Regions from separate parts of the Paenibacillus sp. NN59 genome, predicted to be linked through region 3. Evidence: predicted binding sites of a transcription regulator. Region 3 holds the regulator's gene; each other region holds the start of a gene.
The links. The regulator LexA, encoded in region 3, represses DNA repair genes until DNA is damaged. The targets are predictions, from matches to a motif close to CGAACATATGTTCG.
Positions count from the first base shown of each region.

Region 1 (8,354 bases), 790 kb from region 3:
CAAGGCAAGCCGCATAAGAATCACGATCACCTGCAAGCTCACGCAACACCGCGGCGTCCCGGTGTCTGATCAGCGCTGGCCCGATCCAATCCAGATAATTTCGTCCCGCAGCAAGCAGATAATCGGGTAGCGCAAGCTCTGGACTGTCTTTAACCTGTGACCAGGTTTGTGCCTTTTTGGCAGCGTCCTTCACGGTGCCTACCAGTACCATCTTTTCTTTTGGACGGGTTAAAGCCACATACAGCACTCGCATTTCTTCCGCCAGCAGTTCAAACTGAGCACGGCGACGAATAGCCAGATTGGCTAATGTAGGATAAGCCACCCTGTTGTCACGATCCACAAACCTCGGCCCAAAGCCAAGTTCCTTGTGCATCAGAAACGGTGCATGCAGATCTTGTTGATTAAACATTTTGGAGATACCGCCAACAAACACAATCGGAAACTCCAACCCTTTGCTTCGATGGATCGTCATAATTCGGACCGCATTATCCTGTTCCCCTGAACCGCTGGCTACGGTGCCCAGGTCTCCGCCATTTTCCCGCAGTCTTGAGACATATGTCAGGAACCGGAACAGCCCGCGGTTTGCAGTTGCTTCCTCATACTGACGCGCCCGATCATACAGAGCCTTCAGATTACTTTGGCGCTGCTGACCACCAGGAAGTCCGCCAACCCAATCCAAATATCCGGTTTCCCGATAAATACGCCAGATTAGCTCACTTAAACTGCCTTGTCTTGCCTCGAGTCTCCACTGTTCCAACTGACGCATGAAATGAATGAGTTTCTGTTGCAACTGCGAGTGCGCGAGTTCTTTTCCTTCTTTTCCATCCGTAAAGCCTGCCTCTTGTTCACTCGCTTCCGTGTGCAGATCAACTCCCGAATCAACATTCATCTCCGCAGTAACGGCTGATTGGCGCTGAGCCTGTTCGATTTCTGACCAGCCTTCTGGCCACTGCATCTGAACCAAATCGTCCACATTCGAACCCTGTCCAGGCTGAGAACGTTGACCAGTCATATCGGAGGCACTTCTCCACTCTCCTGTAGCAGAGACAACGGCATCATAGAAGGACTGTCTTTTATCCCCCAGACGAATCTGAGCAAGCTCTTCTTCATCTAACCCAACCATGGGAGAACGAAGTACGGAGGCCAGAGGAATATCCTGTCTTGGATTGTCCACAAGCTGCAACAGAGATAACATCACTTCCACTTCCGTAGCTTGAAAATATCCCTTGCTCTGCTCTCCACCTGCAGGGATACCCTGCTGTCTGAATTCCTCAATCATCAGCGGTGCCCACATCAGCGTGGAACGCAACAAAATAACAATGTCTCCATAACGTGCCGGACGCATCGTTTGCAAAGCCTTGTCATACACACTCAGCGCAGGCTTGTCTGTCTCTCCGACCATCTCTCGGATACGCCCTGCGATGGCGCGCGCTTCCAATTGAGCCGTTTCGAGTTCGGCACTCTCCAGTTCTGCAACTGCGGTTGCATCCACACCGTCTTCCGTACCTTCCGATACATCGATTCCGCTGCCTTGGCGATCAATTAACACAAGCTCAGGTGTGTAGGCCTCACTTCCAAGTGTATCTGTTGGAAAGGAAGCCCCGTAAGCCAGCTGAGCCCGTTCATCATAAGCGATCTCAGCGACCCCTTCATTCATCAACTGTCTGAATATGACGTTGACGGAATGCACCACCTCAGCACGACTACGGAAATTGCGGGCAAGGTCGATTCGTTTCCCCGTTCCCGTTGCTATCCCTGTTCTTGTACCATTCTCTCCGTTGTTCTCCGTATCCACATGAATACTTGGAGTATAGTTACGATACTTGTTCATGAACAGGCCGGGTTCAGCCAAGCGAAAACGGTAAATGCTCTGCTTAACATCACCGACCATAAATCGGTTACCTGGATTCTCTCTGGAGATCAGCCTAACGATATCCTCTTGAACCGTGTTGGTATCCTGGTATTCATCCAGCAGTACTTCATCAAAACGTGCACGATATTCCATCGCCGCATCCGAAGGCATCGAATGTCCAGGTGTGGAATCCTCATGGCGCAAAATGTGCAGACAATAGTGCTCCAGATCGTTGAAATCCACTTGTCCGCGTTCCTGCTTCGCCTGAAGATAACGCTCGCCAAAGGTGCTAACCAGACGGGAAAGCTCCTGCATCAGCGGTGCAGCTTGTTCCAGCTCCTTCCAGAAGGAGAAGGCACTCCTTCCAAAAAGTGAACCTTTCAGATCAGCAACAGCCTTTTTGGCTGTTTCCCGCAACTCCTTCACCTGTTCCTGTAGCCCAGGGTCGGTCTGATCTTTTTTACAAGGCTTCAATTTGCCAAATGCAGCTGGCTGGAACACCTCAGGCAACCTATCCCAAGGCATGACCTCAACAGCGGATAAAAGCTCTTCAACCATCGCCAAATCCTCTTTGAGTGTCTCCGCATAAGGTGCAGGACCCTCCGGTTGCAACGAAATCTGAACCCCTTGCCGCAACAAACCCGCCGCCCCGCTCAAAGCGAGAGCCGCATCCCGTAAAATGCTCTGTACCCATGCCGATTGCCCCAGTGCCTCTACACTTTCCACCTGAAAAGCTTCAGCCATCTCCATCAGCCAGTGATCTGGCCAGGAATGGCTTCGCGAGAAATCGTATAAACGCTGTACTAGCCGGTGCATTGCATCATCATTTCGCTCTCCACTGAACCAGTCCACCAATTCGCGAAACGTACTGCCCTCGTCTTCTTCGCCATACTTTTCTTCAAACAACTCCTCCAGCAATTCCTGACGAAGCATCTCAGCCTCATTTTCATTCAGAATTCGAAAAGCCGGATTTAGCGGAATCTGCTGATAATACCTGCGAATGACTTCCATACAAAAGGAGTGCAGCGTTGTAATGGATGCTCGTCCAAGCAACGACAACTGCCTGCGCAAATGCTCCTCCTCCGGTTGCTCCTCAAGCGCACGCTCCAGCGCTTCGCGAATACGCTGTTTCATCTCGGCCGCCGCCGCCTTCGTGAACGTGGCTACCAGCAAGCGGTCCACGCTGAATCCTTGGGAAGGGTCTGCGATTTTGCGAATAATCCGCTCCACCAGAACAGCCGTTTTTCCCGATCCTGCAGCCGCGGCGACCAGAATATCTTCTCCATGTTCAGCAATGGCGCTCCACTGATCATCACTCCAGAAGCTGCCTTCCGGTTTAGGCATATGCATCATAACGTTTCCCCTTCCTTGCTGTGAGACAACATATCCCAAACTTGCTGTTTGCCCGGTTTGGACAGCAGTTTATAGTCGTTCCCCTCAATATTTTCATCAAACTGACAGAGTGATTTGTATGAACAGAACGTACAGGCGATCTCCTGCTGTATCCGATACGGTTCAATGGCTGTATCTCCATCTGTAATACGAGTTCCAATCTCACGAATATTGCCGCGAACAGCAGCAAGCAGCGTATCCCATTGTTCTGGCGTCGCGACAGCAGCACTGCTATAAAAGCTGCCATCTGCTTTTAATGCCACCGGAATAATGGCGGAATGTCCTTTATCAAGGGTATTATCCATTTGAGCAACAGCATCACGGTCAGCGAGCAGCAAACCCTTCATTTTAAAACGTTTCAGAAGTTCTTGTTCTGCCTGTTCCGATGTCATGCCGTTTGCGGATTGCAATAGTGGATTATGCACATGGAAATAGAGGGTGCCTCCTGGCATCGCCGTTTCTCCTAACCACTCTTCAGCAGCGCTAAGCAACACCTCCAGATAGGTGAGCATTTGCAACGATAGCCCGTAGTAGACTTCATGAAGCTTGAGATCGGTCTGACTTGATTTGTAGTCAATTACTCTTAACAACAGACCGTTCTCTCCTTCAGCGACATCCACGCGATCGATCCGGCCGACAATCTCCAGTACACACCCATTCTCCAGTTCAAAACGCAACGGCGGCAAAGGTTTCCCTGGACCAAAATCCAGCTCCAATCCAATCGGTTCAAAACTACCGCGTCTGGACTGTTCGCCCAAAATAACGGATGCCCGGCTGACGATATCTTTTAATTTGCGGAAGATATACCCATAACGCTTTGTGCTAAGCAAAATTTCTCCTTGGAGTTGCGGAGCGATCTGCTCCACCGTCTGCTCGGCTTCCTGGCGACATTGTTCGGGTGTCAGACTGCCCCAGCTCCGATTTTCCTCACGCAGGCGCATCGCCAGTTGACTCAGTGCAGCATGGAATAGTTGCCCGATATCCGGAGCTTGGAGGCGATATAATTGCCGATCCTTCAGCTTCAGTCCATGTGATGCAAAATGAGAGAATGGACAGGCTACAAACCGCTCCATCCGTGAAACACTCGTTCTCACCTCCGTACCGTACAGCCTGCGGCTGGTCGAAGTATCCAGTCGCCGCGCACGGTTACGATAAAAGACAGAACCCAGCAACCGCTCCAGCTGAGGACGACTCGCTTCCCGGTTCACATGCCAATTGTAGACGGCCCACCATATTTCAGGAATGTCTTCTCCTCTACGCCATCTGCGCAATTGTCCAATCAGCATGGAGAGGCTTTGTTCTGGATGAATCGCGTAAGAGAGGTGCACGGATTCCAGATCCGAGACGGGCGGCTGAGCAAGCAAAGGCTGCTCTTGCAATCCAAACATTTTGCGTACATGGCGCACAATCTCGGAAGGGAGTAATGACTTACCCTCATCATCTGCGACAGGATAGCTCAGCCATAACTGCTTGCTGGCAGCGGTCAGAGCGGTATAGATGAGAAAACGTTCATCCAGCATCAGTCTCGTTGCACCAGGTCCCAGACCCATACCTCTCTCTGTCAGCAACAATCTTTCCTGCTCCGTTAGTACTCCGTTGTCCTGAGGGATCGCTGGCAATTCCCCATCAACCGCCCCAAGAATAAATACATATTTCATATCACGCAGACGAGTACGATCCATCGAACCAAACAGCACCTGGTCAAGGGCCGGGGGAACAAGCCCCAGCTTGAGCTCAGTCAGTCCCGTCTCCATCATGCCCGCAAACAAAGTGATGTCCAGGCGTTCATTGCCCATCATATCGACCATCTGGTCAAGAAGATCCAACACGGCCCCCCACATTTGACGATGCTCTCTGGAACGCTCCGGGTCTCCCTGTGCCTTGGCTTCAGCAGACATCTGATCCAGCTTATGCGCAATATCTGCATCCTCTAACAGTCTGAATAATGCCTCACACTGAGCAGTAGCCGTTTTTGCTTTTTTCATTCGTTTCTCAAACGTGCCGAGTGCCGACGTAATCAAGGTTCTGCAGCTTTCCATCAGCGATAACACCGCATCTCGTCCTCGGCTTCGTTCTTCCTGTGCATTATCCTCCAGTGAGAGACTCGGCACATATTTCCACGGCTTTCCATCGTTCCACCGATATCCATGAATACCGCAAGCAAGCACATAGTTCTCCAGCTGATCCATATCCTCACGCGTGATGGAACCATCGAGCGGAAGCAGCAGATCCGTCTTGACACAGCGAAAAACATCCTCATAACGCCAGTTACGGCGGACGATATCTAATGCAGCACGAATAAATTCGGATAACGGATGATGTAACTCACTTCGTCTTCGGTCCAGAAAGACCGGAACATCATAATCCCTGAATAACGGTTCCGCAATATCAGCATAGGTCTCCAATCCGCGAACCAATACCGCCATATCCCGATATCTTGCTCCTTCTTCTTGGGTTAGGCGACGCATCTCACGTAGTGCACCCTCCAGCTCTGCCCGGCGATTCTCCGCAGCCATCAAGCGTATACCTGAATCCTCACCCTGACTTCTCCAGCGAATACGCCGATCAAAACCGGCCTCCAGATGGGCAAGCCCTGGCCGCTCCTTGAATCTCGGCAAGACTTCATCATGGAGAACAGTTGTATCGGCAGACACACCCAAATGTTCAGCCATTCCTTTGAGACGCACATATGCACTTGCCGTTGGATAAAATAATTCAAGTTCCCCAGGGAGCACACCTTGTTCGTACGTGCGATCAAGCGTCAGGGAAATCGTTACAGACGAAGCTTGTAACATGAGCTGTCCTATTACACTCATCTCCTGCGGAGTAAATCCATGGAATCCGTCAATCCATACCTCGGCCCCCTGCAACCATGTACTTTCTGGCAAACGACCTGTCAGTTCATTCAGTGTATCTTCATCATCTATATATAAATCCGCCAATTCCTTCTCATAATCATGGTAGATCAGATTCAAATCATGGAGCTTATCTTCCAAAATAGGTGAAGCCGATGCGATGCTCCATGTTGCAAGCCCTTCTTCGAGTGCCGAAGCATGAACTTCATAACGTTTAAACTCACTATATAAATTAGTCAATTCCCCGATAAAGCCAAGCTGGCTTCCCGAAGCAGCAAACAGTCTCAGTTCTTCTTTCCTACGCTGAATGACTTTATATAAAAGCATCTTTTTGCCCTCGGCTCCGATCGGAACGCGAGCAGAACCGCCAGCCTCCTGCATGACGCGATAAGCCAGACGACGAAATCCAAGAACTTCGGCACGCATCGTACCTTTGATATCTCCCGAAGATACCAGCGCCTGCTCTGTCCGGAACGAGCTTTGTTCGGGAACGAGTAAAATCAACGGTTTTCCTTGGGGCTCCTGCCTAAGCAGAGATGTGATTTCTCGGGTAATCAGTGTGCTCTTACCACTGCCTGCCCGGCCAATAACAAAGCGTACGGACATGTGTCATCCTCCAAACTGCACGTACAAGATTTTAATTTCCAGTATACCATACCTTCTCCGCTTCGGAACATACGTTTGCCATGATCCACCTAATAAGAACACAATATGGCTATTAAAAAAAGCCGCCGCCTGTTCATTACAGCCAGCAGCTCCCTATGGATTGACGTTTATTACCAAACTCGGTGACAGATACGCCAAGTAGTTGTTTTCAAGTTTACAATTTCGTTAAATGAATTCATGCTCTACAGCCTTCTGTAAGGCCTCGAAAAAATCCCGGTTTCTCTGGCTATATCCAGGCTTATTCAAAATCTCAAATGTACGTTCGATCCCCTTTTGCACTAATGCCCGATCATTGGTAAGCAACCCGTAGCTTAAAATCGTTACACAGCAGTTAAAAAGATCACCCGTAGGCCAGTGATGCGGTCGTTTGGTCAAATATTCATCAACAGCAACAGCTTGATCTATGCGCGGCAGCAAATACTTGCTTTCAGCTTCCTTGAACCTGTCTGCTGTTTGCTGAGCAGCTTCTTGTATATTTTCAGAGGAAACAAGAACAGAATGTTTTTGCTGTGTATACCTTTCAACACTATTGCCGAAGCCGACTGGAGCATTTGAGATCAACGTTATTTGATGCTTTTCAAGAAAAGTACGTAAACGTTCAGTGGCAGCTTCATAACGGCAGGCCATGACTGTAAACACAGCATACGGAGGTTTTGAATGAGTCAGATGACTATGTAAGCTCCAAACAATGCCCGGCTTGACATTTTTCTTGAACGCATAGTCCGTCGGGCTAGAATCAGGCTCTCTATATTCCACATACCCCTCTGGTGCAATGAATTTCCCTAATTCAGTATAAAACTGTTTTCGAATTCCCTCTTTTAGATTACGCATGTCAATGTACGCCTGCCACGTCTATCATTACGCGTTTCAAATAACATACCCGTAAACATAGCGAGCAGACCTCCTCCTTTTTTCAAACTAAATCCTGCGGTTGCCAACCTAGATATAAATGAGTCGGGATGAAGACTGAACACTGTATCCTTTTCAATCAATAATATAAGCTGTTCGCCAAGAGCAAGCTCTTCCTCATAAATAAAATACCCTATAAGATGGACTTTTTAAAGTGTCTATCTCACAGGGTACATGTGTCATTCTATAAATAGAGTATTCTTAATTTTTTTTGCTTCTCACTTCAAAAATAGCGAATTTCAGGTAATGACCTTCATCTACGCCCAAAATTTGCGGGTGATCCTTACCGGCTGCTTTCCAGTCGATTAAACGTAATACCTTACCTGCATCTTCAGCTGCATCCGCAATCGTTTCCAGGAAGAGGTCAGAACGCATGTGGAAGGAACAGCTTGCGGTTACCAAATATCCACCCTCGTTGACCAGTTTCATACCCTGCAAGTTGATATCCTTGTAGCCGCGGCATGCCCCTTTGACAGCTGATTTTGTTTTAGCAAAGGCAGGTGGATCAAGGATAACGACATCAAACGTTTTTCCAGCACTGGACAACGCTTTGGAAGTATCTACCTTTTGCTCAGATGCTCGTGCTCGCGCATTGCGCTCATCAAGTCCTTTGACTTGCTCACGCAGATATTGAAAGGCGTCGGCTACCACGAATTCGACCCGATCTGTGAATCCATTTA
Region 1 covers NZ_CP199678.1:4,586,334-4,594,687, forward strand. Annotated here, with positions in the region: gene addA (helicase-exonuclease AddAB subunit AddA) at 1-3,205, opposite strand, end outside; gene addB (helicase-exonuclease AddAB subunit AddB) at 3,202-6,705, opposite strand; gene ACT89M_RS20150 (hypothetical protein) at 6,931-7,596, opposite strand; gene ACT89M_RS20155 (class I SAM-dependent rRNA methyltransferase) at 7,876-8,354, opposite strand, start outside.
Region 1: a site for LexA is predicted at 6,770-6,783, ahead of addB (helicase-exonuclease AddAB subunit AddB). Genes of this name have one in related genera too.

Region 2 (8,354 bases), 1.2 Mb from region 3:
ACAGGAAATGACGAAAATTCGCAAGAGGTATTTGGAGGCTATAGAAGCAGGGGACTATAAAGTGTTACCCGGCAGCTTCTATGTGCGTGCATTTATAAAAACCTATGCGGAAACGGTGGGACTTAATGCCGATGAGCTGCTGGAAGGACACAAAAAGGACGTACCTGCGGAAACGGCGGAAGCAACGATGGAGCCGGTAATCCAGAAGCGCTCCAGCCGACCGGCGGAGCGGAGCAACCGCTGGATGTCTGTTGCTCTGATGTGGACTTTCCCTATTCTGATTATCGTGCTCTTGTATCTGTATATGGCAAACAACAAGGGCGATGACACCAATCCACAAGGGCTGGATGATACAAAGATTACGGACAGTCAAAAACCTGCTAATGACAAACCTGATCAACCATCCGATAACGGGCAAACTGCAACTCCGCCTGCAACCGATTCGGGATCGAATGATGCCGGTAAAGGTGATGCTGGCGGAAACGGCGGCGGTAATGAAACGAATGGTCAGACCGACGGAGAAAATAAAGGTCAAACCGATGGACAAACTGACGGACAAACGGATGGCCAAACAGGTGAGACCCCAGAGGGAACACCACCAACCACACCTGGTTCTGTTACTGTTTCTGAAGATGGAAAATCAGGCAATATTACAAACTTCAAAGTTAGCGGAAGCACGGGTCAGCCTGTAACCGTGACGATCAAGGCGACAGGTCATAGTTGGCTTGAAGTGTATAAAGGTGAGAATTCAAGCGGTGAGAAACTCGAGTATGGCAATACTGCTGACGGTGACACGTTCACATTTACATTGGACAGCGCTGGCATGTACATTAAATCCGGTTATGCGGCGGCAACAACAATTGATGTTGGCGGTCAAGTCGTAACGGACGGCAAAGCAACCAACCGCATTCGTCTTAAACTGGATACAGATAGCGCGGCTACTTCCACGGGAACTGAAGGCATGACAGGCACAACGACCAGTGGTTCCTCGGAAGGCGGAAGCTCCAGCAGCGAATAACCTGGCTAACTGCAGGGGACAATAATCTTGTCTTCAATTGCAGTTAACTTATGGTGAAGTGAGGTGGAAGGCCGTGACAGTCAGCTGGATCGTAACCGGTTTAGGGATCATTGTCAGCCTCCTGGGTTATTACCTGACTCCAAATGCCTGGGGTTACGGAATATTGGGCTTTGGACTTGCGCATATCGTGCTCGGTGTGCTCGATATGTTCAGACAGCCTAACCGTAGCCGGTATTAAGGTAGCTCGACCAGCAAGCATTTTTGGTGACCGAATGGTACTCCAAAAATGCTTTTTTCTATGAGTAAACATGACTAAAATTAGACTTTTGCTTGAAGTTTACTCTATAATGTTACAGAACATATGATTAATTGAAAGGGTGACTTGGTTTGAGTTCAGAAAATTCATTTGATATTGTGTCCAAAATGGACTTGCAAGAATTGACCAATGCCGTTACGCAAACGGAAAAAGAAATTGGTGCTCGTTATGATTTCAAGGGCAGTAAAAGTAGCTTGAAACTGGATAAGGATGCTCTTACGATTGTGTCTGATGATGAGACCAAATTAAAAGCGGTTATTGAAGTTTTACAATCCAAAATGGCAAAGCGTGGGCTTCCGCTGAAAAATATGGATTACGGGAAAGTGGAGCCAGCTTCTTCCGGTACAGTTCGCCAGCGTTTGAATTTCAAGCAGGGCATTGATCAAGATGTGGCTAAAAAAATCAATATCCTCATCCGTGATTCCAAACTGAAGGTGAAGAGTCAGATTCAGGGAGACCAGCTTCGGGTGACAGGTAAGAGCAAAAATGATCTGCAAGCCGTTATGCAACTTCTTAATGGAGCTAACTTGCCACTGGATCTGCAATATACTAATTTTAAATAAAATTCTTGTACAGAAATGTCTTTTTGACACTGTATTGGTACGTATATTATACTGAATGTGCATTGCTGGCAGTCATGCATCAAGTCCAGTCTTCATCGTTAGCTGACTTTGTGAAAAGCAGTACACTTCTGGAAGTCACCGGAGCGTTTAAAAGCAGTTTTGCGTTTGAGCGGTAGACTTTATTTTTTGCGTTTCTACATAGGCTTTTATGTAAATATAAGTCGACGTTTCAATCGTTCATTTCTTGCTTCAGATGATGAATACGGAATGTAAGATGATTGTTTGAAGTAATGGAGGATACAAAGGGAGGGCGTCTTGTGAATTTACCCAACCGGATTACGCTTGCACGAATTTGCTTAATCCCTTTTTTGATGGTGTTTCTGCTCGTGGATTTTCCGTTTTATCCAGAGCCGTTACATCTCGGGAGCTTTACGCTTCCGTATAATCAGTTAATTGCTGCTTTTATTTTTATCGTTGCTGCAAGCACGGATGGAATAGACGGCTATCTTGCAAGGAAAAACAATATGGTCACCAATCTGGGCAAACTGCTTGATCCTCTGGCAGACAAGCTTCTGGTTACCGCTGTTTTGATTTCATTGGTTCAAATGGGTAAGCTGGATTCATGGATTGCAGTCGTTATTATCAGCCGTGAATTTGCCGTGACCGGCCTACGTCAGATCGCCTTGTTGGACGGTTCGGTTGTAGCTGCGAGTGCTTGGGGTAAACTGAAAACAGTAGTACAGATTGTAGCCATTGTTTTGCTACTGCTGAACAATTTCCCCTTCTCATACACGGGTATTCATGTCGATGAAATTGCGGTATATGTAGCGGCTCTGATCACCATCTGGTCTGGAATTGACTACTTTATCAAAAACAAAAACTTGCTTCATTTATCAAAAGCGTAATGACTTAAGCTGAATCGGGTAATGATGAAAGACTCATTGGGTCAAAGGGCAATAGGAACTCATCCTATTGCCCTTTGACTACTCCACATATGTACAGGAGGAAGCCAAAATGAAGGCAGAGATTATTGCAGTTGGGACAGAGTTACTACTGGGACAGATCGTAAATACCAATGCCAGATACCTTTCCCGTGAACTTGCTGCAATGGGGATTGACGTATATTTTCAAACGGTAGTTGGAGATAATCAGAATCGGCTTAGTGAAGCGATACGCATCGCGCAGGGCCGTGCAGACATTATTTTATTTTCTGGAGGCATCGGTCCAACGCAGGATGATTTGACTAAAGACGCATTGGCTGCAGTGTTGAATCGGAAGTTGCATATTGACCGTATGGCTATGGATAAAATTGAAGGTTTCTTCCGCGATCGGAATGTGGAAATGACGGAAAATAATCGGCGCCAAGCCATTGTGCTTGAGGGTGGAACCCCTCTGGCGAATGAAACCGGACTTGCTGCCGGAAACGCGATTGCGGATAACGATAAATATTATGTTGTTATGCCTGGGCCACCTAAAGAACTGATTCCAATGTTCGAGCAGGAAGTCAAACCTTGGTTGCTTCAGCATGCTCTTACAGAAGAAATGCCGATTTATTCGCGAATGTTGAAATTCGCAGGCATTGGAGAATCTGCTCTGGAGGACCGTTTGCTTGACTTGATTGACGGACAGACAGACCCTACGATTGCTCCTTACGCGAGTGAGGGAGAAGTAACCGTACGTGTGTCTACCAAGGCTCCGAGCGAAGGAGAAGCCAAGCTAAAGCTGGATGCGATGGAAGTGCAGATTCGTGAGCGTTTATCTGAACATCTCTACGCTAACGAGGATGTGCCTATAGAGTACACGATTGTTACAATGATGTCTGATATGGGGCTGACTCTGAGCGCGGCTGAAAGTTGCACAGGAGGGCTTGTGATGCAGAGTTTAACTTCGGTGCCTGGAAGTGCCTCGATGTTAAAAGGTGGCATTGTATGTTACTCTAATGAGATCAAAGAAAAGCTGTTAAATGTGCCTCACAGTTACCTGGAGGGTGAAGATGCACCAGGTGCCGTTAGCCCAGAGGTGGCAAAAGTGCTTGCAGAGCAGATCCGTATGATCGGGGATGCTGATTTTGGATTGTCGATTACCGGAGTAGCCGGTCCGGGATATTCGGAACGTAAACCACCAGGCCTCGTGTTTATCGCTTTGGCTGAGCGTGGGAAGGATACGGAGATTCATGAACTCCGGATTAACGGTAACCGGGAAACGGTTCGGATTCGCTCGGCAAAAGCCATCCTGTATCGGTTATGGCAAAAGTTAGTCGCTATTGATTGATGATTACGCAGGCAGATTGCATTTGCATAATTGAGGAAGTATAATGATTGTAGACGGAAGAACCGTAAAATGTGGCTTTACAGCCTTGTTTACGGTTCTTTTTCTGTTTTTTCATCGATTTCCATGAGGAAGAGGCGCCTCGGCCTGAACAAAAAAAACGAATGTATGTTCGAAAAAAAGCTTGGCAAACGAGTTAAAACAAGGTATCATTATATTATAAACAGTAAAGGGTGTGAGTTTATTGTCAGACCGTCGTGCCGCGCTTGATATGGCGCTCCGTCAAATAGAGAAGCAATTTGGTAAAGGTTCCATCATGAAATTGGGTGAGTCAACTCACATGAATGTGGAAATTATTCCCAGCGGATCTTTGGCTTTGGATATTGCATTAGGAACAGGCGGCTTGCCGAAAGGCCGTATTGTTGAAATATATGGACCTGAATCTTCAGGTAAAACAACTGTGGCATTGCATGCCATTGCTGAAGTCCAACGTGTAGGTGGACAAGCTGCGTTTATCGATGCTGAGCATGCGCTTGATCCGAATTATGCAAGCAAACTGGGCGTTAACATTGATGAATTGCTCTTGTCACAACCGGATACAGGTGAGCAAGGATTGGAAATCGCCGAGGCTCTTGTACGAAGTGGTGCAGTAGACATCATTGTTATTGACTCGGTAGCAGCGCTTGTACCAAAAGCGGAGATTGAAGGAGAGATGGGAGATTCTCACGTTGGTCTGCAGGCTCGTTTGATGTCTCAGGCACTCCGTAAATTGTCCGGTGCAATCAGTAAATCTAAAACGATTGCCATCTTCATCAACCAGCTTCGTGAGAAAGTTGGTGTTATGTTTGGTAACCCGGAAACGACACCAGGTGGCCGTGCATTAAAGTTCTATTCCACGGTTCGTCTAGATGTACGCCGTATTGAGAGTATCAAATCGGGAAATGACATTACAGGTAACCGTACCCGTATTAAAGTTGTTAAAAACAAAGTGGCACCTCCGTTCAAACAAGCGGAAGTTGACATTATGTATGGTGAAGGTATTTCCAAAGAGGGAAGTATCATCGATATCGGTACAGAGCTGGATATCGTCAACAAAAGCGGTGCTTGGTATTCGTATGAAGGTGAACGTTTAGGGCAAGGCCGTGAGAACGCGAAGCAGTTTATGAAAGAACATAAAGAAATTGCGGATGTGATTGAGCAGAAAATTCGTGAAGCCAGCAATTTGACAACGGCTGTTCCCGCTCCAACGAGTGAAGAGCAAGAAAAAGAAGCGGCTGAAGAACAGGAATTATTCGAAATTAATGAGTAATTTCTTCTGTGCGGGAAGACTTTGATCTTCTGTCACAGTATGAACTTTGTATTGAGCGACTGCTAATGCTTAGCTAGCTAAATAGGATTGGTTTTTCGCGTTGCTAACAGCCTCTGTCCATTCCGGACAGAGGCTGTTAGCATCTATGCCATCTGTAACCTAAATAAAGGGGAGTGTGAAGATCATAGTGAAATATCGCCAAAATGAGCAAGAATATAATGTGCATGATGATGACGAAGAATTGCAAGAAGCAGCAGAATTAAATGAGTTCTCCCAATTTCCAGATGATGAAGAACTTATCATTACTCGGGTAGAACGCACCAAGAGCAGAGAGGCGCGCTACCGGATTTCATTTGGTCACTATTCGCTTACGGTTCTGGAAGATGTGATGATTAAGTACAGGATGACACGTGGCAACATTTTTATGAAGAAAGATCTGGAGGAAATTATCGTTGCGGATGAACGCCAGAGGACGTACGTGCAGTCACTGCGTTTTTTGGAGTTTAAGCAGCGGACACGTCATGAATTACGGCAAAAGCTAAAGCAAAAGGAGTTCGCGGCACCGATTATTGAAGAGGTCCTCGATCGGCTTGAGCAAGAAAAGCTTGTCGATGATGACCTGTTTGCCAAGGAATGGACAAGACAGCGTATGGAGGGGCAGCGGAAGGGAAAACTGTGGATAAGGCAAGAATTGCGTCAAAAAGGAATTACAAATGAACTTATTGCGGAGGTACTGGATGATGTTAGTGCGGATGCAGAATTCGACACGGCATTAACAGCTGGCCGTAAGAAGTGGAAACAAGTTCGAGGAGACGTGCAGGAGAAGAAACGTAAAACGTTCCCGTACTTGATGCGACGCGGTTTTAGCATGGATCTGGTGCGCCGAGTCATGAATCGTTTAATGGAAGAGGATGGGGCAGAAGATGCCAAAGAGGATGAAGCATTGTTATGGGACTAGACGAGGAGACTAACAATACTGCATTCTCTTGACAATTTCTTTCGTCAAATACTAAAATGGACATGAGTCTGTAAGAAATGGACAACCCTTTTTCCTTCCAAAAAAGCGGTTTCGGTTTCTTCAGATTTAGTCCATTCCTGATTATGGGTTCACTGGAAACAGTGGATAGTACATGTAATCATGTACATGTGAAATGAAAATCGGCGGGGGATCGCCGTGAGTATTCGTTATTCCCAAACATATGTAAGGCATGAAAACAGAAAAGTTGACCCAAGGAGTGCCTTGGAGGAACCAACGAGGAGGTGAACAGTATGGATATTGCTATCACGATCATTCTCGTTGTGGCCGCGCTCGTTATTGGGTTCGGAGTCGGATATTTTATTCGCAAATCTCTTGCAGAGGCTAAAATCTCTAGTGCGGAACAAGCTGCCGTACAAATCGTGGAGAACGCGAAAAAAGAGGCAGAGGCACTGAAGAAAGAAACGGTGCTGGAAGCGAAGGATGAGATTCATCGCATTCGCGCCGAAGCTGAAAAGGACACTCGTGAACGTCGGAACGAAATTCAACGACAAGAGAGACGATTGTTGCAAAAAGAAGAGTCGCTGGATAAAAAATTGGAATCACTCGAACGTAAAGAAGAGCAAGTGGCTAACAAAGAGAAACGTATCGATGAAACACAGCAACAGATCGAAATGATCTACAAAAACCAGGTGACGGAGCTTGAACGAATCTCCAATCTCACGATGGAAGACGCACGCAGTATCATACTGTCCAACGTAGAACAGGAAGTTCGTCATGAGACGGCTCAAATGATCAAGGACATTGAACAGCAAGCGAAGGAAGAAGCGGACAAAAAGTCCCGCGAGATCATTACACTCGCCATCCAACGTTGTGCGGCTGACCATGTAGCGGAGACAACGGTATCCGTTGTAACGCTGCCTAATGAAGAAATGAAAGGCCGGATTATCGGTCGTGAAGGACGTAACATCCGTGCGCTTGAAACCCTTACCGGGATTGACCTCATTATCGATGATACGCCAGAAGCTGTTATTCTGTCGGGCTTTGACCCGATTCGCCGTGAGATTGCCCGGACGGCACTGGAAAAACTGGTGGCGGATGGACGGATTCACCCGGCACGTATTGAAGAAATGGTGGAGAAATCACGTAAAGAAGTGGATGAGCGTATCCGTGAATACGGTGAACAAGCTACCTTTGAAGTGGGCGTGCATGGTCTTCACCCAGATCTCATCAAAATTCTGGGCCGCCTGAAGTTCCGCACAAGTTACGGTCAGAACGTCCTGAAACATTCGATGGAAGTTGCTTATTTGGCAGGACTAATGGCTGGAGAACTTGGAGAGGACGTAACTTTGGCAAGACGTGCAGGTTTGTTGCATGACATCGGTAAAGCGCTGGATCACGAAGTGGAAGGATCACACGTTGAAATTGGCGTGGAGCTGGCGAAGAAATACAAGGAACACCCAGTGGTTATCAACAGTATCGCTTCCCATCACGGGGACTGCGAAGCAACTTCAGTTATTGCGATGCTGGTGGGTGCAGCTGATGCGCTGTCCGCAGCTCGTCCAGGTGCACGCCGCGAAACATTGGAGACTTACATCAAACGACTGGAGAAGCTGGAAGAAATTTCGGAATCATTCGAAGGTGTCGAGAAATCGTACGCCATCCAGGCTGGACGCGAAGTTCGCGTCATGGTGCAGCCTGAGAAGATCGATGATGCTGAAGCTTTCCGCCTCGCTCGTGACATCACGAAGATGATCGAGAATGAACTTGATTATCCAGGTCATATCAAAGTCACCGTGATCCGGGAAACCCGGGCGGTTGAATACGCAAAATAGAGTATTTTGGAAAAGTGGCCGCTTCAGTGGGCCACTTTTCCTGTTGATAAGCCATGTAGGAATTGAGGA
Region 2 covers NZ_CP199678.1:2,591,686-2,600,039, forward strand. Annotated here, with positions in the region: gene ACT89M_RS11550 (helix-turn-helix domain-containing protein) at 1-1,018, shown strand, start outside; gene ACT89M_RS11555 (hypothetical protein) at 1,092-1,256, shown strand; gene ACT89M_RS11560 (YajQ family cyclic di-GMP-binding protein) at 1,406-1,897, shown strand; gene pgsA (CDP-diacylglycerol--glycerol-3-phosphate 3-phosphatidyltransferase) at 2,215-2,802, shown strand; gene ACT89M_RS11570 (competence/damage-inducible protein A) at 2,912-4,168, shown strand; gene recA (recombinase RecA) at 4,410-5,474, shown strand; gene ACT89M_RS11580 (regulatory protein RecX) at 5,662-6,432, shown strand; gene rny (ribonuclease Y) at 6,744-8,285, shown strand.
Region 2: a site for LexA is predicted at 4,327-4,340, ahead of recA (recombinase RecA). Genes of this name have one in related genera too.

Region 3 (8,354 bases):
CTTTAGCGAAACGGTAGCTCGGCTTCAAATCTTACAAATTACTTTTTGTTTTCCTTATACGTCTTATAAGTGTCGTTCGCCATCTTCACATAATTGGACAAACCCTGACTCTCCAGCTCTTTTAGGAATGTATCATACTCGGATAACTTCCGTTCACCTATAATAAACTTCAACGTATTCTGGTCTGTATAGTCTTTGAGCGGCGTGCTCATCAGTGTTACACGTTCACGATCTTCGGAAGAATAAGGGATAGGTGGTTCAGCCGGAATCACTTCCTTTGTCTCTTTCATATTTTTCTGGAACTCAAGTTCTTCTTCGCTAAACATGGATTGAAGCAGGTCTGTTGTTCCACCGTAAGCAAATACACCACCAGAGAATCCGAAGTCAACGCGAAGGTCTTTCGTACCCTTAGGGTTCAAACCATTGTAATTAATATCATCTACTAACTTGCGTTTGCCACCTTTTTTAGTGTATGTCTCGTTCTCTACACCCCACTTCGCAAATTCCTGTCCTTCATCACTGTAATACAACCAGTCGATAAATTGTAAAATCGCTTTGAAATTGTCACTATCTTTAATCTTCCCGGAAATCATCACACCGTTTTCGAGTCTAGAACCCGACATCAGCTGCCCTTTCGGCCCTCCCGGAACTGTGATCTTAGCAATCGAGAATTTCCCTTCACCCAACGTTTTATTCATATCATTTCGATGCAGTACAAGTGTCTGCGAGTTACCGTTAATAATAAATGATTTACCCGAAACGAACTTTTGAGTAGCTTGATCATCGTCTTGCGTGAAGCTTTCCTTATCAAGGAGTCCTTCTGCAACCATTTTGTTAAAAAACGTCAGCAATTCCTTGTACTCTGGCGTCGTTGCCGTGGCAACAAATTCATCCTGGTCGGCTTTGTAGATCAAGCCATTTCCATATCCCCATCCAGCCTTAGTCCCAAAACCCGTAGCTGCAATGCCAAGTGTACTGTTGAATTTGAAACGGTCTGAAAATGGAATGGAGTCCGGATAGATTTCTTTTAATTTTTTGGCTGCGGTATAGAGTTCATCCCAAGTTGTAGGAATGGCAATATTATTTTCTTTAAAAATGTCTGTTCTTATGATCAGTGTATAATCAGGCCATACTTCCTCATGTAATCCCGGTAAAACATAATACTTCCCGTCCTCCTGACGCAGTCCTTCAAGTTCAGGTTCGAGTTTCCACTTTTCAATTTTGTCCTTGAAGTTTGGCATCAAATCAATGTAATCACTGATCGGCAGAATCGCTCCAGAAGATACAAAAGCAGATTCTTCACCCGGATAAGTCTTTGGAATAACGAGCGGAGCATCGCCAGAACTGATTAACAGCGATCGCTTCTGTGGATAGTCACTCATCGGCACGATGGTTGGCTCCAACGTAACTCCCGTCATCTCCGATATTTTTTTGAATAACAGCCAGTCTTTTTTATAAGGATACGTCGGATGATCACTATACAAAATAGAAAGATTAAATGGTTCCGTCGCTTTGAAGGTTTCGCCCACTTTATAACTCTCCATGGCTGATTTCGTGCCCACTTCGGTAACATCTGGGCCAGTCCCGGCACCACTGCTACAAGCAGCAAGTACAGCGGACATTGTCATTGCCAGAATCATCTTACCAATCCGTTTACGAGGCTTTCTTTTCAATCCATTCATCCCCTTTTGTTTAGTTTCCAAACCTATGTGTGAAAAGGTTACTGCTTAACAGAACCCAACATGATACCGGTTACAAAGTATCGCTGTACAAATGGATAGATTGTTAATATAGGCAGGATCGTTAACACCATCGTTACCGATTTGATGTTGGCAGCAATCTGAGTCAGATTGTCCGCAGAGGTTGCTCCCGCAGTGGCACCACTCGTTGCCCCGGCAATCATATTACGCAAATAGATCGTGACCGGAAACAGCTCTTTTTTGTCCAAATACAAGAAGGCAGGGAACCAGGAGTTCCAATGTCCAACAGCGTAGAACAGCACCATCGTGGCCATGACCGCTTTACTGAGAGGCAAAATGATACGAAGCAAAATACCGTATGTGTTTAACCCGTCAATGGCGGCTGCTTCCTCTAACTCTTCTGGCATGTTCTCAAAAAAGGATTTCATGATGAGCATGTTATATATGCTGATTGCACCTGGGACAACCAGTGCCCACATGGTGTTATTAAAACCAAGGGAATTGATCAGAACGTAGTTAGGAATCAGACCCCCGCTGAAAAACATCGTAAACACGGCAAACATGGTCAGAAATTTACGTCCCATCAATCTTTTTTTAGACAATGCATAAGCAAAAATCGTCGTCATAAACATTGAGATTAAAGTCCCCACCACTGTGTAAAGGATCGTATTTTTATAGTTCAACCAGAACATGTTATCCTTTGAAATGGTTTTATACGTATCCACATTGAACCCTCTCGGGAACAAGCTTACCTTACCTGAGTTAATGTACGCTTCACTACTGAAGGATTGTGCAACAACATTCAGGAATGGATATAGTGTAATAAAAACAATAAATAGCAAGAATGTTACATTAAATACCTTAAACACCTTGTATGATCGTGATTCCTGCATGGTGTTCCTCCTTTACCATAAACTTCGTTGTGTCAGTTTGCGTGAGATAGCGTTTACAGTGAATACCAGAGTTAGTCCAATGACCGATTCGAACAACCCAATGGCCGTTGCATAACTGAAGTTGCTCGATTCAAGACCCACACGATACAAATAAGTCGAAATTACATCGGAAGTCTCATAAATAAGCGGATTATACAAAAGCAAGATTTTTTCAAAGCCTACAGCCAGGAAGTTCCCCATGTTTAGAATCAGTAACGTAACAATCGTTGGCAAAATGCCTGGAATGGTTACATGTATCGTTTGCTTCCAGCGATTCGCTCCATCGATTCGTGCTGCTTCATACAAAGATTCATCAATCGTAGTTAGTGCTGCCAGATATAAAATAGCTCCCCAACCCATACCCTGCCAGATTTCAGAAGAGATATAGATGGTTCTGAACCACTCTGCACGTTGCATGAATGGAATGTTATCGCCAGTAAAAAATGCAACCAGACCGTTGATCGAACCATTCACTGCCGTTAATTGCAGAATCATGCCGGCTACGATAACAATCGATAGAAAGTGAGGCAGATACGACGCTGTTTGAACAAATTTTTTAAATCGTTTGCTCTTCACCTCGTTAAGCATCAGTGCGAAAATAATCGGCACGGGAAACGTAAATAACAACGCAAGCCCGCCGAGCATAAGTGTGTTACTGAAAACCCGCCAGAACGTTGGGTCCTCAATGAACATTTTGAAGTATCGTAATCCAACCCAGGTTTCTCCAAAAATACTGCCACCCGGTACAAATCGCCTAAAGGCGATTATGTTGCCTAACATCGGGCCATATTTGAAAATAATCAGATAAATGATGGGAAGAACTAGTAGCGAGTACAACTGCCAATCTTTACGAATCAATATGGTAGCTGTTCGCAACTTGCTTTCTTTACGTGAAGATATCATCGGTATCGTTGCCTTAGATGTTTCTGACTTCATGTGCCATTCACTCCGATCCATGCTTGATTAAAAAAAAGCTATAATCGTTGTTTGACAAGTCTTTCTCTCTCCTCGTGTTGCAGAGGATACCTGTCTATTCGATTCACCTCCACTACAAAATCAAAAATGTAAACGGTATCAATTCGGAATATATGTACACCCAAGAATATGCAATCGTGTGAAACCTGACTGAGCATGCATTGCTTGAATGTCGTTGAATTGAATCAGTCATTCTATAAAGCGCTTACAAAACGGTTGTTAAATCATTCGCCTTTTTCTTCTTTCATGCATCTGAAAATGTACTTGTAGTTTGATCAGTGAATGGTCTCGAATATTGTATAAATAAAAACTAGTCATACTAGTATGTTAGTTGTATTCTAAAGCAGCTTTTTTTTAATTTCAATAACTTTTCATTAAAAATTTAAATAATCGCCCCTAACAATGCATTAAAAACACTCTTATATGGAATGTATTAAAACAAAAAAACATTGGTTACGATACATGAACAAACGATCATTCATGTCATAACCAATGTTAAATGAATAGCTATTTGGGCGAAGATTTTATGTCATCTATGATTTTAAAAATTTGCGATAAGCCCCTCTAATTCAGACAAATGTTTAATCTCGTGGTTCGGTGAATAACTTTCATTATTTGTTTTGTTTTCGCGGTTAATCCATACTGCACGAATACCTGAAGACAACGCACCACGAATATCTGTTGTTAACTTATCGCCTACCATCATACTTTCTTCTGGTTGAACACCCAGTCTACTTAGCGCATGCTCAAAAATGGATGGATCTGGCTTACCTTTACCAAAGCTACCTGAGATAATAATCTCATCAAAGAAGGGAGATAACTCTGGAACACCATCAAGTTTCTCTTGCTGTAAAGCAGGACATCCATTAGTCAAAAGCAACAATCTGTACTTACCTTGCAAATGGCGCAACGTTTCCATCGTTTCTTCATATACATGAGGTCTCGATCTACGTTCTGCACCAAACTTAGAGGCCAGGCGCTCTGCAAGCTCATCATGATCGACACCCAGCTTTAGTAAACCACGGCGCCAAGACTCCTTGCGATAAATTGGAGCCAATTGTTCAAGCTGACGAAATTCCGGTTGTTCTCCTCCCGTAAAGTTCGCCCAAAGTCCTTCAAAAGGGTTAATTCCAATCATTTTGGTAAAAGGGAACGTTTCATAGGATTCATATAGTTCACGTGCTTCATTACGAACAGCCTCTTCGAGTGCCTCAGCATTAACACCTGTTTCTGCTGCAGCAATTAGACAAGTTTCATGAAAGGCTTCTCGTACACTCCGTTCGTCCCATAATAAAGTATCATCCAGGTCAAACATAATCGCTTTTAACGCCATTCCGATCAACTGCCCCTTTACACATTAATTACTTATCAATCGTTTCTACGGTAATCTGGTGTGCTTTTGCAAATTTCAGCAACCGCTCGGTAATCGCTTCTGTATCGTAACGATTTAACAACTTGGTGAAAACCCATCTTTTTCCACGACTGTTGTGTTCAATAACAACAGTGCCTGGCTCAAAACGGAATTTGATAATATCGTCAACCCCGATCGATCGTTCACGATTCCCCTTCGTTGTAATGATCCGATTACTGCTAATTTTAACGTAAGGACGGCGCAACATAAAAATGACAGCCAAAAATACATAGAGCAGCATTGTGACCCAATCCCAGGTTGTCATCGGTGCTTTCACTAAAAAAGTACTCATGAACAGATACAAAAACGCCAAACCAATTAAAAAGATAGGGAACAAAAGGCTTCTGCCTTTGTAAATATCCTCACCTGGATTACCTGTGATTGGTTGACCGCTTTTTTTACGTTGCTGATTCAATTGCTTCGAATTTTTCCGAACCGTTCTCTCGAACGAACGCCGTGACATGTGAATCCCCCTTATGTGTCTTGTATCGGCTTACATAATTATACTGCAAACCGATGTTCCCCCTTATAGTAAGCATCCCCAGCTAACATGAAGAAACCTAAATATCATAACGATATGTTTAGGTTTCGTAAATTAATGTTTGAGTTTGCCTTGGTGGCCTTGGCCCTTGTCGTCGTCAACAATCTCAATTGAATCGAGTTGCTGTCTGAAGTTGCTACGAATGTTACCTAGGTAAATTTCTCTCAATTTGGCACGTTCAGCAAGTTCTTCCTCTGATAGTCCAGTGGATTTCTGCTTGCGAGCCAATTCGTTAATACGTGCTACCAGACTATCTATATCCAAGCTTGTCCCCTCCAAAAATACAAAGTCATATTAACTTTGACATGAGAAAGGCGGCTTGTCAAGTTAGCACGCGCCAACCTATGCAGATGCGCACTCTATTTAACAAACTGAGGTAATATTAGTACTTGTCCTGTCTGGATTGTTGCTGATTCAAGTTGATTCACTTTTTTGATTGCTTCTATATATACACGTGTATCCATCGACGTTGGTTTATGTTCCAAAGAAATACTCCACAATGTTTCTCCCTGTGATACAGCAATCTTACCGCCAGGTAGTAGATCATTCTCATTACCAGCAAAAACAGTTAGCACTGTACTACATCCAATAAATATAATTAATAAAGCAATTGCCAGTTTAATCAAACCCTTAGAAAACTTAAGTCGTGTCACGAACGTTCTGAATTGCCCTATATTAGACTTTACAGCTTCTGAATTTACTGGTTTATAAATGCTCTGATACGTAGAATATCTCATTTGCCCCGCCTCCAAACGTTTGTTCCTATCTCTTGAAATCAATATAACACGAACATTTGTTTTGTTCAAGACTTTTTTAGAACAATTGTTCGCTCTTTTTTCGACATTAAAACATCTTTTTTCATATTAAAATTCTCGCGTAATGAACAATTAAACTCTCTTTTCCAAAAAAACTAATGAGTCTGAATCGAAAAAAGTAGAAATAATATGATTTCTTTAGAACTTATGTTTGTACGAACGGAGGTTCTATGTTATAATTTTCCCAAACGTTACTAAAATGGGGTTGATACGGTATGTCGAAGATATCCAGCAGGCAACAGGCTATCCTGGAGTTTATACGAAATGAAGTCCGTTTGAAGGGGTATCCTCCTTCCGTAAGAGAAATTGGCGAAGCCGTTGGACTGGCTTCCAGTTCCACAGTGCATGGACATTTGGATCGTTTGGAGAAGAAAGGGTTAATCAGACGTGACCCAACCAAACCAAGAGCGATTGAATTGTTAAGCCAGGAAGAGTCTGAGCATTCTCATCAGTTCGCCCACAGCGTTGCACGAATTCCGGTCGTGGGTAAAGTAACAGCTGGTGTGCCGATTACGGCAACAGAAAATATTGAAGACTACTTCCCACTTCCTACACATTATGTAGGAGAACAGAAAGTATTTATGCTTTCCGTTGTTGGGGACAGTATGATTGAAGCCGGTATTGTTAATGGAGACTATGTAATCGTTCGTCAGCAACAAACCGCTGATAATGGTGACATTGTCGTTGCCATGACTGAGGACGATGAAGCAACAGTGAAGACTTTTTATAAGGAAAAGGATCACATTCGCCTTCAACCGGAAAATGCTACATTAGAACCGTTGCGGTTGAAACACGTTAGTATTCTAGGCAAGGTCATTGGTCTTTTCCGCGATATTCATTAATGCATATTGGTTTATTAAATTGCTAATACGTTCTACCCGATAGAATACGAAAGAGGTTGCCCTGATCAACAGGACAACCTCTTTCTTTTACTCTAATAGTTGGGGCATATCGTTTACTAACCATCTACTCTAATAAGTGCATGCGCTGAACAAGAGATTATTTAGTGCGTTTAAGAATGCTTTTGTGATGTGAGAATACTTCAAAGCTTTGTTGTCCATGGTAAGAACCCATGCCACTCTCTCCCACACCGCCAAATGGCAAATAATGCGAGGTCATGTGAGATAGAGTCTCATTAATACAGCCTCCACCAAAAGAAACCTTATTCAATACCTGCTCCTGTAAAGCTTCATTTTCAGTAAATAAATACAAAGCGAGTGGTTTAGGCCGCCGAGCGATTTCATCGAGCATTGGATTCAAATCACGATACGTAAATATGGGCAGAATAGGTCCAAAGATCTCTTCCTTCATTACTGGTGAATCCCAATCGATATCGCCAAGAATAGTCGGTTCAATCATAAGCTGATCCCGATTCGAACGCCCTCCCATTAAAGTTTTGCCATTCGTAAGGAAAGCGGTCAAACGATCAAAGTTACGTGTGTTAACGATATGAGGAAAATCCTTATTTTGCATCACATCATCCCCAAATTTATCGCGAACCTCGGCTCTGATTTCCTCGATGAATTGATCATGTACCTGTTCATCTACTACTAAATAGTCCGGTGCAACACAGGTTTGACCTGCATTCAGAAATTTACCGCGCACAAGACGTTGTGCTGCCAGTTTCAGATCAGCATCCCGATGCACAATGGCTGGACTTTTACCGCCTAACTCTAACGTCACTGGAGTTAAGTGCTCTGCTGCAGCTTTCATGACAATACGACCGACCCCCGTACTGCCTGTAAAGAAAATATAATCGAATTTCTCATTAAGCAGTGCTGTACTCGTTTCAACCTCTCCTTCCATAACAGCAATGTACTCCTCAGGGTATATGTCCTGGATCAGATCGTTAATTAAACGAGACGTCGCTGGTGTAAGCTCAGAAGGTTTGATCACAGCACAGTTCCCTGCAGCAATTGCACCGATTAGCGGCCCAAACGCCAGTTGGAACGGATAATTCCAAGGCGCGATAATCAGAGC
Region 3 covers NZ_CP199678.1:3,798,577-3,806,930, forward strand. Annotated here, with positions in the region: gene ACT89M_RS16700 (ABC transporter substrate-binding protein) at 39-1,673, opposite strand; gene ACT89M_RS16705 (carbohydrate ABC transporter permease) at 1,721-2,593, opposite strand; gene ACT89M_RS16710 (ABC transporter permease) at 2,606-3,535, opposite strand; gene ACT89M_RS16715 (HAD family hydrolase) at 4,149-4,940, opposite strand; gene ACT89M_RS16720 (hypothetical protein) at 4,969-5,481, opposite strand; gene ACT89M_RS16725 (DUF896 domain-containing protein) at 5,614-5,823, opposite strand; gene ACT89M_RS16730 (LysM peptidoglycan-binding domain-containing protein) at 5,919-6,296, opposite strand; gene lexA (transcriptional repressor LexA) at 6,590-7,216, shown strand; gene ACT89M_RS16740 (aldehyde dehydrogenase) at 7,374-8,354, opposite strand, start outside.